2 regions of the Actinoplanes sp. CA-015351 genome follow, and region 1 is predicted to be linked to the other one. Evidence: predicted binding sites of a transcription regulator. Region 1 holds the regulator's gene; the other holds the start of a gene.

Evidence for each region. The regulator HspR, encoded in region 1, represses chaperone genes until heat shock. The targets are predictions, from matches to a motif close to TTGAGTNNNNNNNACTCAA.
Region 2: the regulator HspR is predicted to act here: its motif matches at 1,610-1,628, upstream of lon (endopeptidase La).

Annotation. Positions count from the first base shown of each region.
Region 1 is NZ_CP192102.1:98,071-105,419, forward strand. It holds gene dnaK (molecular chaperone DnaK) at 1-850, shown strand, start outside; gene grpE (nucleotide exchange factor GrpE) at 847-1,464, shown strand; gene dnaJ (molecular chaperone DnaJ) at 1,554-2,771, shown strand; gene ACQP2E_RS00450 (heat shock protein transcriptional repressor HspR) at 2,792-3,232, shown strand; gene ACQP2E_RS00455 (hypothetical protein) at 3,302-3,748, opposite strand; gene ACQP2E_RS00460 (cation:proton antiporter) at 3,937-5,088, opposite strand; gene ACQP2E_RS00465 (cation:proton antiporter regulatory subunit) at 5,154-5,651, opposite strand; gene ACQP2E_RS00470 (sugar efflux transporter) at 5,662-6,873, opposite strand; gene clpB (ATP-dependent chaperone ClpB) at 7,007-7,349, shown strand, end outside.
Region 2 is NZ_CP192102.1:4,358,446-4,365,794, reverse strand. It holds gene ACQP2E_RS20245 (ABC transporter permease) at 1-523, opposite strand, end outside; gene ACQP2E_RS20240 (ATP-binding cassette domain-containing protein) at 520-1,449, opposite strand; gene lon (endopeptidase La) at 1,646-3,949, shown strand; gene ACQP2E_RS20230 (hypothetical protein) at 3,954-4,103, opposite strand; gene ACQP2E_RS20225 ((2Fe-2S)-binding protein) at 4,102-4,812, shown strand; gene ACQP2E_RS20220 (PAS domain-containing protein) at 4,887-5,414, shown strand; gene ACQP2E_RS20215 (methyl-accepting chemotaxis protein) at 5,411-6,298, shown strand; gene ACQP2E_RS20210 (ATP-binding protein) at 6,285-7,349, opposite strand, start outside.

The DNA.
Region 1 (7,349 bases):
CCCGGACGAGGTCGTCGCCGTCGGCGCCGCCCTGCAGGCCGGTGTGCTCAAGGGTGAGGTCAAGGACGTTCTGCTCCTCGACGTGACCCCGCTGTCGCTTGGCATCGAGACCAAGGGCGGCATCATGCACAAGCTGGTGGAGCGCAACACCACCATCCCGGCGCACCGCTCCGAGGTCTACACCACGGCTGACGACAACCAGCCCTCGGTGCTGATCCAGGTCTACCAGGGCGAGCGCGAGATGGCGGCGTACAACAAGAAGCTCGGCACCTTCGAGCTCAGCGGCATCGCGCCGGCCCCGCGTGGCGTCCCGCAGATCGAGGTCTCCTTCGACATCGACGCAAACGGCATCGTGCACGTGTCCGCCAAGGACCTGGGCACGGGCAAGGAGCAGAAGATGACGATCACCGGTGGCTCCGCGCTGCCGAAGGACGACATCGAGCGCATGATGCGCGACGCACAGGACCACGCGGACGACGACAAGAAGCGTCGCGAGGACGCGGAGACCCGCAACCTGGCCGAGCAGCTGCAGTGGCAGACCGAGAAGTTCCTGGCGGAGAGCGGCGACAAGCTCCCCGAGGACAGCAAGAACAAGATCGGCGAGGCTCTCGGTGAGCTGCGTGGCGCCCTTGGCGGCACCGACATCGAGAAGATCAAGTCGGCTCACGAGCGGCTGTCCCAGGTCTCCCAGGAGGCCGGTTCACTGCTGTACTCGCAGGGTGACGCCCCGCAGGCCGGTCCGGACGCCGGTGCCGGCGCTCCGGGTGGCGCCACCGGCGCCGGCCCCTCCACCGGTAACGGCGGCGACGACGTCGTGGACGCCGAGATCGTGGAGGACGACAAGAAGTGACGGCCAAGGACGACGACAACGACGGTCCGGTGACCGAGCGGGAAGTCATCCAGGGCGAGATCGATTCGTCAGCCGAGGAGACCCCCGCCGAGGAACCGGTGGCTCAGTCGGGTGGCGCTCATCGCGCCCCCGAGGAGGAGGACGAGACTCCGGTGTCTGACGACGCCATCACCGCGATCGGCATCGAGCTGGCAACGCTGCGCAGCGAGCTCGACGAGCGGACGCACGACCTGCAGCGGGTCACCGCGGAGTACGCCAACTACCGCAAGCGGGTCGACCGTGACCGCGGCGCGGCGGCCGAACAGACCACGGGATCGGTGCTCACCGCGCTGCTCCCGGTTCTGGACGACATCGACCGGGCGCGCGAGCACGGCGACCTGGTCGGACCGTTCGCCTCGGTGGCTGAGCAGCTCACCGCGGTGACCGGCAAACTCGGTCTGGTCGCGTTCGGCGAGAAAGGCGACGCCTTCGACCCGAACCTGCACGAGGCGGTCGCGCACCAGACGTCCCCGGACGTCACGGAGCCGACCTGTGTCGAGGTGATGCGTCGCGGCTACAACCTGGGCGAGCGGCTGCTCCGCCCGGCGATGGTCGCCGTCGCCGATCCTGAGTGAGCTGGGCTGGAGTGAAACTGGTCTCGTGTCCCGCCCGCCGGTTCGCCGGCGGGCGGGACACCGCAGTCAAGCCGAAGGAGGTGGACTGAATGAGCTCGAAGGACTGGCTCGAGAAAGACTTCTACGCCGTGCTCGGCGTGAACAAGTCCGCCTCAACCGACGAGATCAAGAAGGCGTACCGGAAGCTGGCCCGCGACCTTCACCCGGACCGTAATCCGGACAACAAGGCGGCCGAGGAGAAGTTCAAGGCGACTTCCGAGGCCTACGACGTGCTCTCCGACGACAAGAAGCGCAAAGAGTACGACGAGATGCGCTCCCTGTTCGGCTCGGGCGCGTTCCGGCGGGGTGCCGCGCGTTCCGGCAACGGGACCCAGTTCGACCCCTCCGACCTGTTCGGCGGGTTCAGCGGGGCCGCCGGCGCCGGCGCGGGTGCCGGAGCCGACCGCCGATTCGGTGGCACCGGCTTCTCGGACATCTTCAGTTCGATCTTCTCCGGTGGTGCCGGACCCGGTGCCGGTGCCGGCCCGGCTGCTGCCCGGCGTGGGCCGCAGCGCGGGCGCGACGTCGAGACCGAGGTGACGCTGGACTTCGTCCAGGCGGTTCGCGGCACCACGCTGCCGCTGACCCTGCGCACCCCGGGCGCCTGTGACACGTGCCGTGGCTCCGGGGCCAAGCCCGGGACCACGCCGCGTGCCTGCCCGAAATGCCAGGGCTCCGGCATGATCTCCAGCAATCAGGGCTCGTTCAGCTTCTCCGAGCCGTGCCGTGACTGTCAGGGCTCGGGCAGCGTCGTGGACGAGAAGTGCCCGGAGTGCCGGGGCACCGGCGGGGTCACCAAGACCCGGACGATCAACGTGCGCTTTCCGGCCGGCGTTGCCGACACCCAGCGGATCCGGCTGAGTGGCCGGGGTGAGCCGGGTGACCGCGGCGGCACGGCCGGCGATCTGTACGTGCAGGTCAAGGTCAGGCCGGACGAGCTGTTCGGCCGCAGTGGCGACGACCTGACGCTGGCGGTGCCGATCAGCATGGCGGAAGCGGTGCTCGGCACGGACCTGAAGGTGCCCACTCTGGACGGCCCGGTCACCCTCCGGGTCCCACCGGGTACGCCGAGCGGCCGCAAGCTCCGGGCCAGAGGCAAAGGTGTGGTCCGCAAGGAGGGCCAGGCCGGCGATCTGATCGTCACCGTCGACGTGCAGATCCCGTCGGACATCACCGGCGAGGCCCGGGACGCGCTGGAGAAATTCGCGAAGCTCACCCCGCCTCCGGGGCGGGAGCGGCTCGACGCCCGCATGCGCCGAGCTGGTTAGGACCTCACGGGAGGTGGCACATGTATGAAGAGATCCATATCTCAACGGAAGCCTCCGAAGCGAAGGTTTTGATCATCTCGGTCGCCGCACGGCTGGCCGGGATGCACCCGCAGACGCTCCGGCAGTACGACCGCCTCGGCCTGGTGCAACCGGGCCGGGCGGGCGGAGGCGGCCGGCGGTACAGCGAGCGGGACGTCGCGCTGCTCCGCGAGGTGCAGCGACTCAGCCAGGACGACGGCGTCAACCTGGCCGGGATCAAGCGGATCATCGGGCTCGAGCAGCTCGTCGGCGACCTCCAGCACGAGGTGGCCGAGCTGGCGCAACAGCTGGAGGCCGCGTACCAGCGGATCGCCCAGCTGGAAGCGATGAGCAGCCCGTACGCCGGCCGGGATCTGGTTCGCCAGGAGACCCACTCGACGGCGCTGGTGGTGTGGCGGCCTCGCCGCTCCCCCGACAAGTAAGTGACCGGACGAAGTGAAACGGCGGCCCTGATTCAGGGCCGCCGTTTACTACTAGTAGTTAATAAGTGATTACCTTCGGTTGAAGAGACCCAGTCGACGCGGGTGGCGGACCAGGCCACCCTCCATCCAGTCGTGGTGATCGAAGAGCTCCGGCCGGGTCAGCAGAACCCGGCAGTTGTGCGCCCAGATCTGCATCGGCTCGTCGCCGACCTCCTCGGCGCGCTCCACGAACTTCTTCAACCGGCGCTTACGCTGCCCGCTCGCGTTCTGCCGCACACCGTCCGCGCCGTAGATGTACATGCAGTGCTGTGCGAATCGCCGCGCCGGGCACTGCCTGTCCATGGCCAGCTCGAACAGGGTCGGGCCGAGCACGTCACCGGAGATCAGCAGATCCCAGTCACGTGGCATGGTGCTCAAAGGGACGGACTCAGGGTGGTACGCCCACGCCTGAAGCTCGTCCGGACGGGGATCTACCGGATTCCCGAAACCGAGAAAAGATGCTTCACGCACGCTCACGCCGCCGCCTAACTCAACCGTTCACAGCATGCGACCGATGTCACTCCGCCGGTCACTGGTGTCGAACGTCCCAATACTCAGAGTCGTCGCTCGGAGACGGTAGCGTGCCGAGTGTTTCAGCGGAAGTGTCAAGGCTTCACATTCAGATACTGGACAGTAACTTTGGGCGTTCTCTGTGGAGACGACTGTCACTCCGGGGCGGGGAGCGGATTTGCCTTCGCCGCCTGAGCTGCCATTCGTTTCCGGACAAGGTTCTTGAACCACTGGTAGTCCGGAAGCCGCGCCAGCATCGGCCCGGTGACCACGGTGATCAACACGTACGCCGTGGCGAGCGGGGCGAGCCGGGCGTCCACGCCGTACGCCACTGCCAGGCCGGCGATGACGACGGAGAACTCGCCTCGCGGCATCAGCGCGAGACCGGACCGGAGCCGGCCGGGCAGCGCGATCCCGGCCCGCTTGGCCGCGAGGTAACCGGTCAGCACTTTCGTCAGCATGGTCAGCACGGCCAGCCCGAGCGCCGGGAGCAGCACCGCGGGCATGTCGGCCGGGTCGGTCGAGAGGCCGAAGAAGACGAAGAAGACGGCGGCGAACAAGTCGCGCAGCGGCGACAGCATCTCGGTGGCGTGGTGCGCGACCGGACCGGAGAGCGCGATTCCGACCAGGAACGCGCCGACCGCCTCGGAGACCTTCAGCTCGCCGGCCACCCCGGCGATGAACAGGGTGAGGCCGAGGACGCTGAGCAGCAACGCCTCCGGATCTTTCACCGAGATGAAACGGCTGATCTCGCCGCCGTACCGGATCGCCACGACCAGCACCGCCACCACGGTGACGACCGCGACGCCGAGGGTGGTCAGGCCCGGGATCAGGCCGCTGCCGGCCAGCACCGCGGTGGCGATCGGCAGGTAGAACGCCATCGCCAGGTCCTCGATCACCAGCACCGAGAGGATCACCGGCGTCTCGCGGTTGCCGACCCGGCCCAGGTCGCCGAGCACCTTGGCGATCACGCCGGACGAGGAGACCCAGGTGATGCCGGCCAGCACCAGGGCGGCCTGCCAGCCCCAGCCGAGCAGCAGTGCGAACGCGGCGCCGGGCAGCGCGTTCAGCAGCATGTCGATCAGGCCGGCCGGAGCGGCGGCGCGCAGGTTGTCCACCAGCTCGTCGGCGGAGTACTCCAGGCCGAGCATGACCAGCAGCAGCACCACCCCGATCTGGGCCCCGATGCCGATGAACTCCTCGCTTGCCGAGAGCGGCACGATCCCGCCGCTGCCGAAGGCCAGGCCGGCCAGCAGGTACAGCGGAATCGGGGAGAGGCCGAACCGCCGTCCGATGCGCCCCAGCATGCCGAGGCCGAACAGAAGCGCGCCGATCTCGATGAGCAGGATCGTCGTGTCGTGTTGCACGGGGTTCAGCCGTCGTCGTCGCCGGCCAGGATGGCGGTCACGCCGTCCAGGCCCTGCCGGGTGCCCACCGCCACGACCACGTCGTTCGACTCGAACCGGAACGACGGCTCGGGAGAGGCGATCACCTCCCGGTCTCGCAGAACAGCGACGATCGAGGCGCCGGTGCGGCTGCGAGCGCGGGTGTCGCCCAATCGCTTGCCCACGAACACCGAACCGGCGGGGAGGGCGATCTGCTCGGTGAGCAGGCCGGCCGCCTGCTGTCGCAGGCCGGCCAGCTGACCCAGCATCAGCGAAGCGCCAAGGACGTCGGCCAGGGCCTCCGCCTCGTCGTCGGTCAGCGGTATCGAGGCGAGGCTCGCGTCGGGGTCGTCCACGTCGTACAGCACCAGGTCGCGGCGGCCGTTGCGGTGGGAGACGACTCCGACCGTGCGGCCGGAGGACGTCACCAGGTCATGGCGGACGCCGATTCCCGGCAGAGGAGTCTGTTCCACCCGTACGCGCACGATGCCAACGTTAACCCGCAACCAGCCCGTTGCTATCCCGAAACAGGACCGGCGTGTCCGTGTTGCCACCTGACCGGAAGACCGCCAGCAGGACCAGGCCGAGTGCGACCAGGACCAGGTTCAGCACGTACGCCAGCCGGAAGCCGTTCTCCTGAGCGAGACCGAAGAGCGGGGCGGCCAGAATGCTCCCGAGCGGGAACGTGTTGGTGAACATGGTGGTGGCCCGGCCCGGGAAGCGGGGCATGAAGTCCTGCACGTAGGAGATGCCCAGTCCGGAGGTCGCCGCGATGAACAGGGCGTTCGGGATCTGCGCGACGGCGAGCATCGCGACCGAGCCGGCCGTGGACATCAGGACCTGGTAGATCACCGCGCAGACGGCGCCGCCGATGACGATCAGGCGGATCGGCACCCGGGTGGAGAGCCAGCCGAAGCCGAGCATCAGCGGGATCTCCAGCCCGGCACAGAGCCCGAGGAGCAGGCCGGCGTCGCCGATCGAGCCGCCCAGCTCCGCATCGATGAACAGCGGCAGCGCCTGCACGCCGAGGACCATTGAGGTCTGCAGCAGGGTGAAGCCGGCCAGGATCGGGTAGAGCACGCGCGGCACCTTGCCGGACACCTGCTCATCGCCGTGCGACGCGGCCGGCGCCTCGACCTCGGGCAGCCAGCGGACCGCGACCAGCGCGGCGACCAGGTACGTGATCGATGCGGCGCCGTAGACGTACTCGAAGCCGCCGGCCTCCACCAGGAACGCGGCCAGCGACGGCCCACCGACCCAGGCGACCGAGAAGACGGTGCGCAGGGTGCTGATTCCCATCGCCGCACGGGCCGGATCGTCGCGTTGGAGCACCTGTCGTGCGTACGCAAAGGATTGTGGGAAGAGTGACCCGGCAATCGCTGTCGCCGTCGCGGTGAGCGCGAGCAGCACCCAGTAATCGCGCACGTAGGCGGTGAGGGCACAACCGACGCAGCCGGCCAGCCCCGCGGTGATCAGGAGCATGCGGCGCATCGGGCGGCGATCGGAGATCCGGCCGATCGCCCAGGACATCACGACACCGGAGACCGACGAGACCACCAGGAATACGGTGACCTGGACCGGACTGGCGTCGACCGCTGTGCTGAGGAAGAGCCCGAGGAAGGGCCCGACCACCGCGGTGGCGATGCCGGTGGTAAGGAAGACGAGGCCGAGCGGGAGGAGCCGTCGCGTTACGGAGGGCAGCGACACAGCTCGTACGTTACGGGTTCTTTCCTGTTGTCGCCCCTCACCGGTGGTGGCCGTCACGGCTATGAGGTGCGCGCTAAAGTTGAGTGGCATACGCTCAAGTCCGCACTTGGTTGGGATCCGATCAGGGGAGCACATGAACACCGAACGCTTGACCACCAAGAGCCGCGAAGTCATCACCACCGCGGTCGCCGACGCCGGCAGCCGCGGGCACGCCACGGTCGAGCCGTGGCACATGCTGCTGTCGTTGCTCGACACCGGCGGCTCGACCGCGACCGCGCTGCTGAGGGCGGTCGGGGCGAACCCCGCTGACGTACGCCGGGCGGCCGCCCGCGCGATCGAGCAGCTGCCCTCCGCGCGGGGGGCCAGCACCGCGGAGCCCAGCCTCTCCCGCGAATTCGTGAACGCGATCGGATCGGCCGATCTGATCGCCAAGCCGCTCGGCGACGAGTACGTGTCGACCGAGCACCTGCTGGCCG
Region 2 (7,349 bases), 4.2 Mb from region 1:
CCAGCGGCACCGATGCCAGACCCGCCGTCTCCGGCGACTTCGCGGCCAGGCCCAGCGCCACGGTCAGCCAACTGGTCGCCACACCGAGCAGCAGGACCACACCGAGCACACCGAGCCAGTCGAGCGCGCTCGCCGACGGGTCGAACCCGAGCAGGAACGCCACCGCCACCAGCGCCGCGATGGCGATCAGGTTGGTCAGCACGCTGGCGACCACGTGACCGTTGAGTACCGCTCCCCGGGAGACGTCCATGGCCTTGAACCGGTTGATGATGCCCTTGGTCATGTCCACGTTCACCGAGGTGGCGGTGGCTCCCAGCCCGTAGCAGACGGCCAGCAGGATCAGCCCCGGCGTGGCGTAGTCGATGTAGTCGACGCCGACGTTGAACGCGTCACCGAACACGTAGACGAACATCAGCATCATCACGATCGGCATCAGGACCGCGTTGAACAGCGACGTCGGGTTCCGGGTGAGGTGCTTGAAGTCACGGCGCAGCATGACGAGCGAGTGGGACTTCGTGCTCATTTGGCTGCCTCCGCGGTGCGGCCCGTCAGGGCGAGGAAGACGTCGTCAAGGTCGGGGGTGTGCACCGAGAACTCCTCGGCGCTGAGCTGGTGGCCGGCGAGCCGGTCGAGCAGGGCGCGCAGCGAGCCGGTGCCGCCGTCGCTGGGGATCCGCAGCGTGAGGGCATCGGCGTCCTGCTGACCGCCGGGGAAGATCCGGGCGGCCGCGTCCAGTTCGGTGATCGAGGTGAACCGGAGCCGGACGTGGGTGCCGCCGATCTGGCGCTTCAGCTCGGCGGGCGTGCCCTGGGCGACCAGCCGGCCGTGATCGAGCACTGCGACCCGGTCGGCGAGCTGGTCCGCCTCCTCCAGGTACTGCGTGGTCAGGAAGATGGTCACCCCGTCGGCGACCAGGTCACGGATGATGTCCCACATCGTGCGGCGGCTGCGCGGGTCGAGCCCGGTCGTCGGCTCGTCCAGGAAGATGATCCGTGGGTTGCCGACAAGCGTCATGGCCAGGTCCAGCTTGCGGCGCATGCCACCGGAGTACGCCGACACCGGCTTCTGCGCGGCTTCCGACAGTTCGAAACGCTCCAGCAGCTCGGAGACGACGCTGCCGCTGACGTTCTTGCGGCTGAGGTCGACCATCAGCTGGAGGTTCTCCTGGCCGGTCAGCAGTTCGTCGACGGCGGCGAACTGGCCGGTCACCCCGATCAGGGCGCGGACCGCTTTGGCGTCGGTGGTGATGTCGTGGCCGGCGACGCGTACCGTCCCGGCGTCGGGGGTCATCAGCGTGGTCAGCACGTTGACGGTGGTGGTCTTGCCGGCCCCGTTCGGGCCGAGCAGGGAGAAGATCGTTCCGGCCGGGACGTCGAGGTTGATGCCGTCGAGCACCACCTTGTCGCCGAAGGCCTTTCGCAGCCCGGAAACCTCAATCGCTGAACTCATGGCGGTAACGATGGGCGCCGGCGCTGACACGGCGCTTTCACGGCTCTGACACGCCTGCACACCGCTGGATCACCGAGCTGGTGCGTGTCGGTCGACCGTCCGGTTGCCGGGGTGACTTTCGCTGACAGTGAACGCCGGAAGAGACGGGGGCACTGCGCAGTTGAGCCGCTTGTACTCAACTTCCCGGAGGTACCCGATGTCCAGCAAGCGACTCCCCGTGTTGTTCCTCGATGACATCGTCCTGCTCCCGGGCATGGTCGTGCCGGTCGAACTGGATGAGAACGCCCAGGCGGCCGTCGACGCCGCCCGGACCTCCGCCAACTCCGAGCTGCTGATCGCACCGAGGCTTGAGGACCGTTACGCCTCCTACGGCGTGGTGGCCACCGTCCAGCGGGTCGGCAAGCTGCGCGGCGGCTCACCGGCCGCCGTTCTGCGTACCGGCGTGCGGGCCCGGATCGGCAGCGGCGTGACCGGTCCCGGCGCGGCGCTGTGGGTCGAGGCCGAGCCGGTCCCGGTGGCCGCGCCCGGCGAGCAGGCCCGTGAGCTTGCCGCCGAGTACAAGAAGCTGGTCGTCTCGGTGCTCCAGCACCGCGAGGCCTGGCAGGTGCTCGACTCGGTCAGCGCCATCGACGACCCCGGCGACCTGGCCGACACCGCAGGCTGGGCGCCGTACCTCGCCAACGACCGCAAACGCGAGCTCCTGGAAACCCCGGACGTCGAGGCCCGGTTGCGCCTGCTCATCGAGTGGACCAAGGACTTCCTGGCGGAATCCGAGGTCAACGACAAGATCGAGACCGACGTACGCGAATCGGTCGAGAAGCGTAACCGCGAGTACCTGCTCCGCGAGCAGCTCAAGGCGATCCGCAAGGAACTCGGCGAGGGTGAGGCCGACGGCACCGACGACTACCGCGCCCGGGTCGAGGCCGCCGAGCTGCCCGACGCGGTACGCGAAGCCGCGCTCCGCGAGGTCGACAAGCTCGAACGCGCCGGCGACCAGAACCCCGAGGCCGGCTGGATCCGCAGCTGGCTCGACACCGTGCTGGACCTGCCCTGGGCCGCGCGTACCACCGACAACACCGACCTGTCCGCCGCCCGTGCCGTGCTCGACGCTGACCACCACGGCCTCGACGAGGTGAAGGACCGCATCGTCGAGTACCTCGGCGTCCGTGCCCGCCGCGATTCCCGTGGCCTCGAACTCGTCGGCGGCCGGGGATCCGGGGCGGTCATCCTGCTGGCCGGCCCGCCCGGGGTCGGCAAGACGTCGCTGGGTGAGTCGGTCGCGCGTACCCTCGGCCGGAAGTTCGTCCGGGTCGCCCTGGGTGGCGTCCGCGACGAGGCCGAGATCCGCGGCCACCGGCGTACCTATGTCGGTGCCCTTCCCGGTCGCATCGTGCGGGCGATCAAGGAGGCCGGCTCGATGAACCCGGTCGTGCTGCTCGACGAGGTGGACAAGGTCGGCAGCGATTACCGCGGCGACCCGGCCGCGGCGCTGCTCGAGGTGCTCGACCCGGCGCAGAACCACACGTTCCGCGACCACTACCTCGACCTGGACCTGGACCTGTCCGACGTGCTGTTCATCGCGACGGCGAACACCCTGGAGACCATCCCGCAGGCGCTGTTCGACCGGATGGAGCTGATCACGATCGACGGCTACACCGAGAACGACAAGGTCGCCATCGCCCGGGACTTCCTGGTGCCCCGGCAGCTGGAGCGGGCCGCCCTGGAGCCCGGCGAGGTGACGGTCACCGAGGACGCGCTGCGCGAGATCGCGGCGAACTACACCCGCGAAGCCGGCGTGCGGTCGTTCGAGCGGCTGCTCGCCAAGGCGTTCCGCAAGGCCGCGCTGGGTGAGCTGCCGGCCGCTGTCGAGGCGAACGACCTGAAGGACCTGATCGGACGGCCGCGGTTCACACCGGAGTCGGCCGAGCGTACGGCGGTCCCGGGTGTGGCCACCGGCCTGGCCGTGACCGGGATGGGTGGTGACGTCCTCTACATCGAGGCGTCGCTGCTGCCCGGCGACAAGGGTGGGCTGTCGGTCACCGGCCAGCTCGGTGACGTGATGAAGGAGTCGGCGCAGATCGCCCTCTCCTACGTGCGGGCCAACGCCGGCGAACTCGGCATCTCGCCGGAGCAGCTCGACCACCCGATCCACCTGCACGTGCCCGCCGGTGCGGTGCCGAAGGACGGGCCGTCAGCGGGCGTCACGATGACGACCGCGCTGGTCTCGCTGCTGCTCGGCCGCAACGTGCGTGCCGAGGCAGGGATGACCGGCGAGGTCTCGCTGACCGGCCGGGTCCTGCCGATCGGCGGCGTGAAGCAGAAGCTGCTCGCCGCCCAGCGCGCCGGTCTCACCGAGGTGTACCTGCCGCAGCGCAACGAGCCCGACCTCGACGAGGTCCCGGAGGACGTGCTCGCCGCGCTGACCGTGCACATCGTCTCCGACGTGCGCGACATCCTGCGTACCGCGCTGGAGCCGCAGCTGTCGGTGGTCTCGGCCTGAGTCGTCACACCGCCGCGGCCCGGAGTTCCCGGGTCGCGGCGGTGTGCGAAGGTTCGGGTGTGCCGAAGAGGATTTCCGCTGCCGCGCTGGCATTCGGAATGCCGGCGGCCCACAGGACGAAATCTTCGCTGCGCCGGGGGGCGGTGTGAGTCATGGACGACGCACTGCGGGTGGCCGCGCGGATCGGGCCGTACTTCGTCTGGGAACCGTTCGACGGTGACCCGGAGTTCCGGCCGATCACCGAGCTGTCCGATCCCGATCGGCTGACCGCCCGGGTCGGCGCGGCCCGGGACATGCTGGCCCGGATGGGTGGCCTGCCCCGGGAGGACCTGTCCGAGCGGGTGGTCGCGTCGACAGTGTTTCTCGGCCTGGCGGCGCGGCTGGTGTCGGCGCCGCTCGCGGCAGCGGTCGTCGGCGGAGCCATCCCGCTCGTGACCGGGCCCCGGGTGTTGTGGCGCCCTGCGGACAGCGGGCTGATGCCGGTGGCGTACCGAAATGTGGGTTTTGAAGGGTGTGCCGGGTCGGAAGCCGGCGCGATCGCGGCGGCCTTGACCGGAACCGTGGTTAATGATCTTGTGAAGCCGCTGCTCAGCGCGTTTCGGGAGCGGTTCGTGCTGTCGCCCCAGGTGCTGTGGGGCAATGTGGCGTCGGCGCTGGGCGGGGCTCTCACCATGATCTCGACGGAACGCGCCGCGGCCGTCGTCGGGGCGATGCTGACGCAGGGCTCACTGGCCGGAACCGCCACGCTGATGCGTCCCGATCCGTCGCGGGAGCGCTGGTTGCTGGCGCGCAACAACTGCTGTCTCTATTACCGGATCCCCGGCGGCGGCACCTGCGGAGACTGTGTGCTCAAAACTCGGTGAAATGAGCCGATTGGGCGGCATTCGAACCCCTCAGCAGCGATCATGACAGCAGCGATCGACAATGCTGAGGGACGATGAGAGCTGCGCGAATTCAGCCGACCGGGGTTGAGCGTTCGTTCGAGGACCACGAGATCATCGTGACCAAGACCGACCTCAAGGGCATCATCACGTACGCCAACGACGTGTTCCTGCGTCTGTCGGCGTTCCCCGAGGAAGAAGTCATCGGGAAACCGCACAACATCATCCGGCACCCGGACATGCCGCGTGCGGTCTTCAAGCTTCTCTGGGACACCCTCGGCCAGGGCGAGGAGATCTTCGCGTACGTGGTGAACATGGCCGGTGACGGCGCCGCGTACTGGGTTCTCGCGCACGTCACGCCGTCCCGGGACGCCAGCGGGCGGGTGATCGGTTATCACTCCAGCCGGCGGCGCCCCGACCGCCCGGCCGTCGACGCGGTGAAACGCCTCTACGCCCGGCTGCGCGAGGAGGAGCGGCGTACCGACCTGAACGCGTCCTGGCAGCTGCTCCAGGACGAACTGGCCGGCCGTGGTCAGACCTATGAGGAGTTCGTCTGGGACCTGACCCTGGGAGCGACGAGATGAGCGACGACATCCTGTCCATCATCGAGAAGGTCTGCACCCGGGTGGCGGCCGGCGACTTCGAGAACCGGGTGCCCAAGCTCGGCGACGACCCACAGGCCGAGGCGACCCGCCAGGCGATCAATCGCGTCCTCGACGTCACCGACGCGTTCGTCCGCGAGTCCGGCGCGGCGCTGACCGCCGCCGCGGACGGCAGATTCCACCGCCAGTTCCTGCCGCGCGGCATGCGGGGCGCGTACGCCCACTCCGCCGTCACCATCAACCGGGCCGCCGACGCGATGCGGGTGAAGGTGGAGGAGATCGAGCAGGCCAAGGCCGCTCGCCTCGGCCTCGCCGGCGAGCTGGAGTCGGCCGTGCAGTCGGTCTCCGAGCAGCTCGCGACGGCAGCCACCGAGATGGGTGCGACAGCGAACGGCCTGTCCCAGTTCGCCCGGGACGCGGTCGCCGACGCCGAGCAGGGTCTCGGCTCGGTCGGCGCGTTGCGCGACTCCTCCGACCAGATCCGCAAAGCCGTCAGTTTGATCACCCAGATCGCGTCGCAGACCCGGCTGCTGGCGCTGAACGCGACGATCGAGGCAGCGCGGGCGGGTGAGGCCGGCCGCGGGTTCAGCGTGGTGGCGAACGAGGTGAAGACCCTCGCGACCGAGACCGCCTCGTCGAGCGAGAGCATCACGAACCAGGTCTCGACCGTGCAGGACTCGGCGCAGGGCGCGATCCGGGTGCTGGAGTCGGTGACCGCGAGCATCCGCCAGATGAGTGAGCTGGTCGACGGCATCGCCTCCGCGGTCGACGGCAACCGGGAACCCGGTCAGCCCGGCCTGTCCCAGCTCGCCGAGGTGCTGCGCGCCGAGGTCACCCGATTCGTGGCGAAGGTCAGGGCTGACTGACCGGCACCTTCACCGAGACCACCGTGCCGGTCGGCTCGTTGCCGTCCAGGCGGATGCTGCCGCCGTGCAGGTTCACGATGGTCCGGGCCAGGCTCAGACCCAGCCCGCTGCCGGGAATCCCCTGGTGGCGGACGTTGCTGCCGCGGAAGAACCGGTCGAACACCCGGGCGCGCTCGTCGGTGGGCGTACCGATGCCGGTGTCGGTGATCCGCAGTTCGGCGGCGTCCTCGCCGGCGTCCAGGGTCACCACGATCCGGCCGTCCGGCGGGCTGTAGGTGGCGGCGTTCGACAGCAGATCGGTGACGACCTGCCGCAGTCGCTCGGCGTCCCCGCGGATCGGGAGCCGTGGCGGCGCCTCCAGGACGATCCTCAGCCGGCTGGTGTCGCGCGCGTTGTCCACGGCACCCCGGACCAGCGCCGCGAGGCAGAAATCAGTCATCTGCAGGCCGAGGTGGCCCGAATCCAGACCGGCCAGGTCCAGCAGATTATCGATGATCCTCTGCAGGGTGCCGGTGTTACGAGAGATCGTCTGGATCATGTGCTGCTGCTCGGGATCCAGGGTGGCCGCCTCCTCGACCAGCACCTCCGCGTTCGTGGTGATCGACGTGAGTGGCGTACGCATCTCGTGCCCGACCAGGTCGATGAAGTCGTTCTGCGCCCGGGTCAGCTGACGGGCCAGCTGCTCGGCGTGCCGCAGCGCCACGAAGACACCGATCTGCGACGCGACCCCGTCGAGCAGCACGGTCAGCAGGTCCTCGTGGAGTTCCGGTGACCCGGCGTAACAGGTCAGCACCCCGAGCAGCGTGCCTCCGTCGCGGACCGGGACCGCCAGGACCGTACGAATGCCGCGCCGCAGGCAGACCTCGATGCGCGCCTGCTCGACCGGGCTGGGAACGTATTCGGTCGCGGCGATGTCCGGAACCCACAGCGGCTCGCCGGTCTCCCACACCCGTCCGGTAATCCCCTTGCCGCATTCCGGAGTGTGCCCGAAGAACCCGTCGTCGACCGTCTCGGCGTCCTCGTAGAAACCGGCCGAACGCAGGTCACCGTC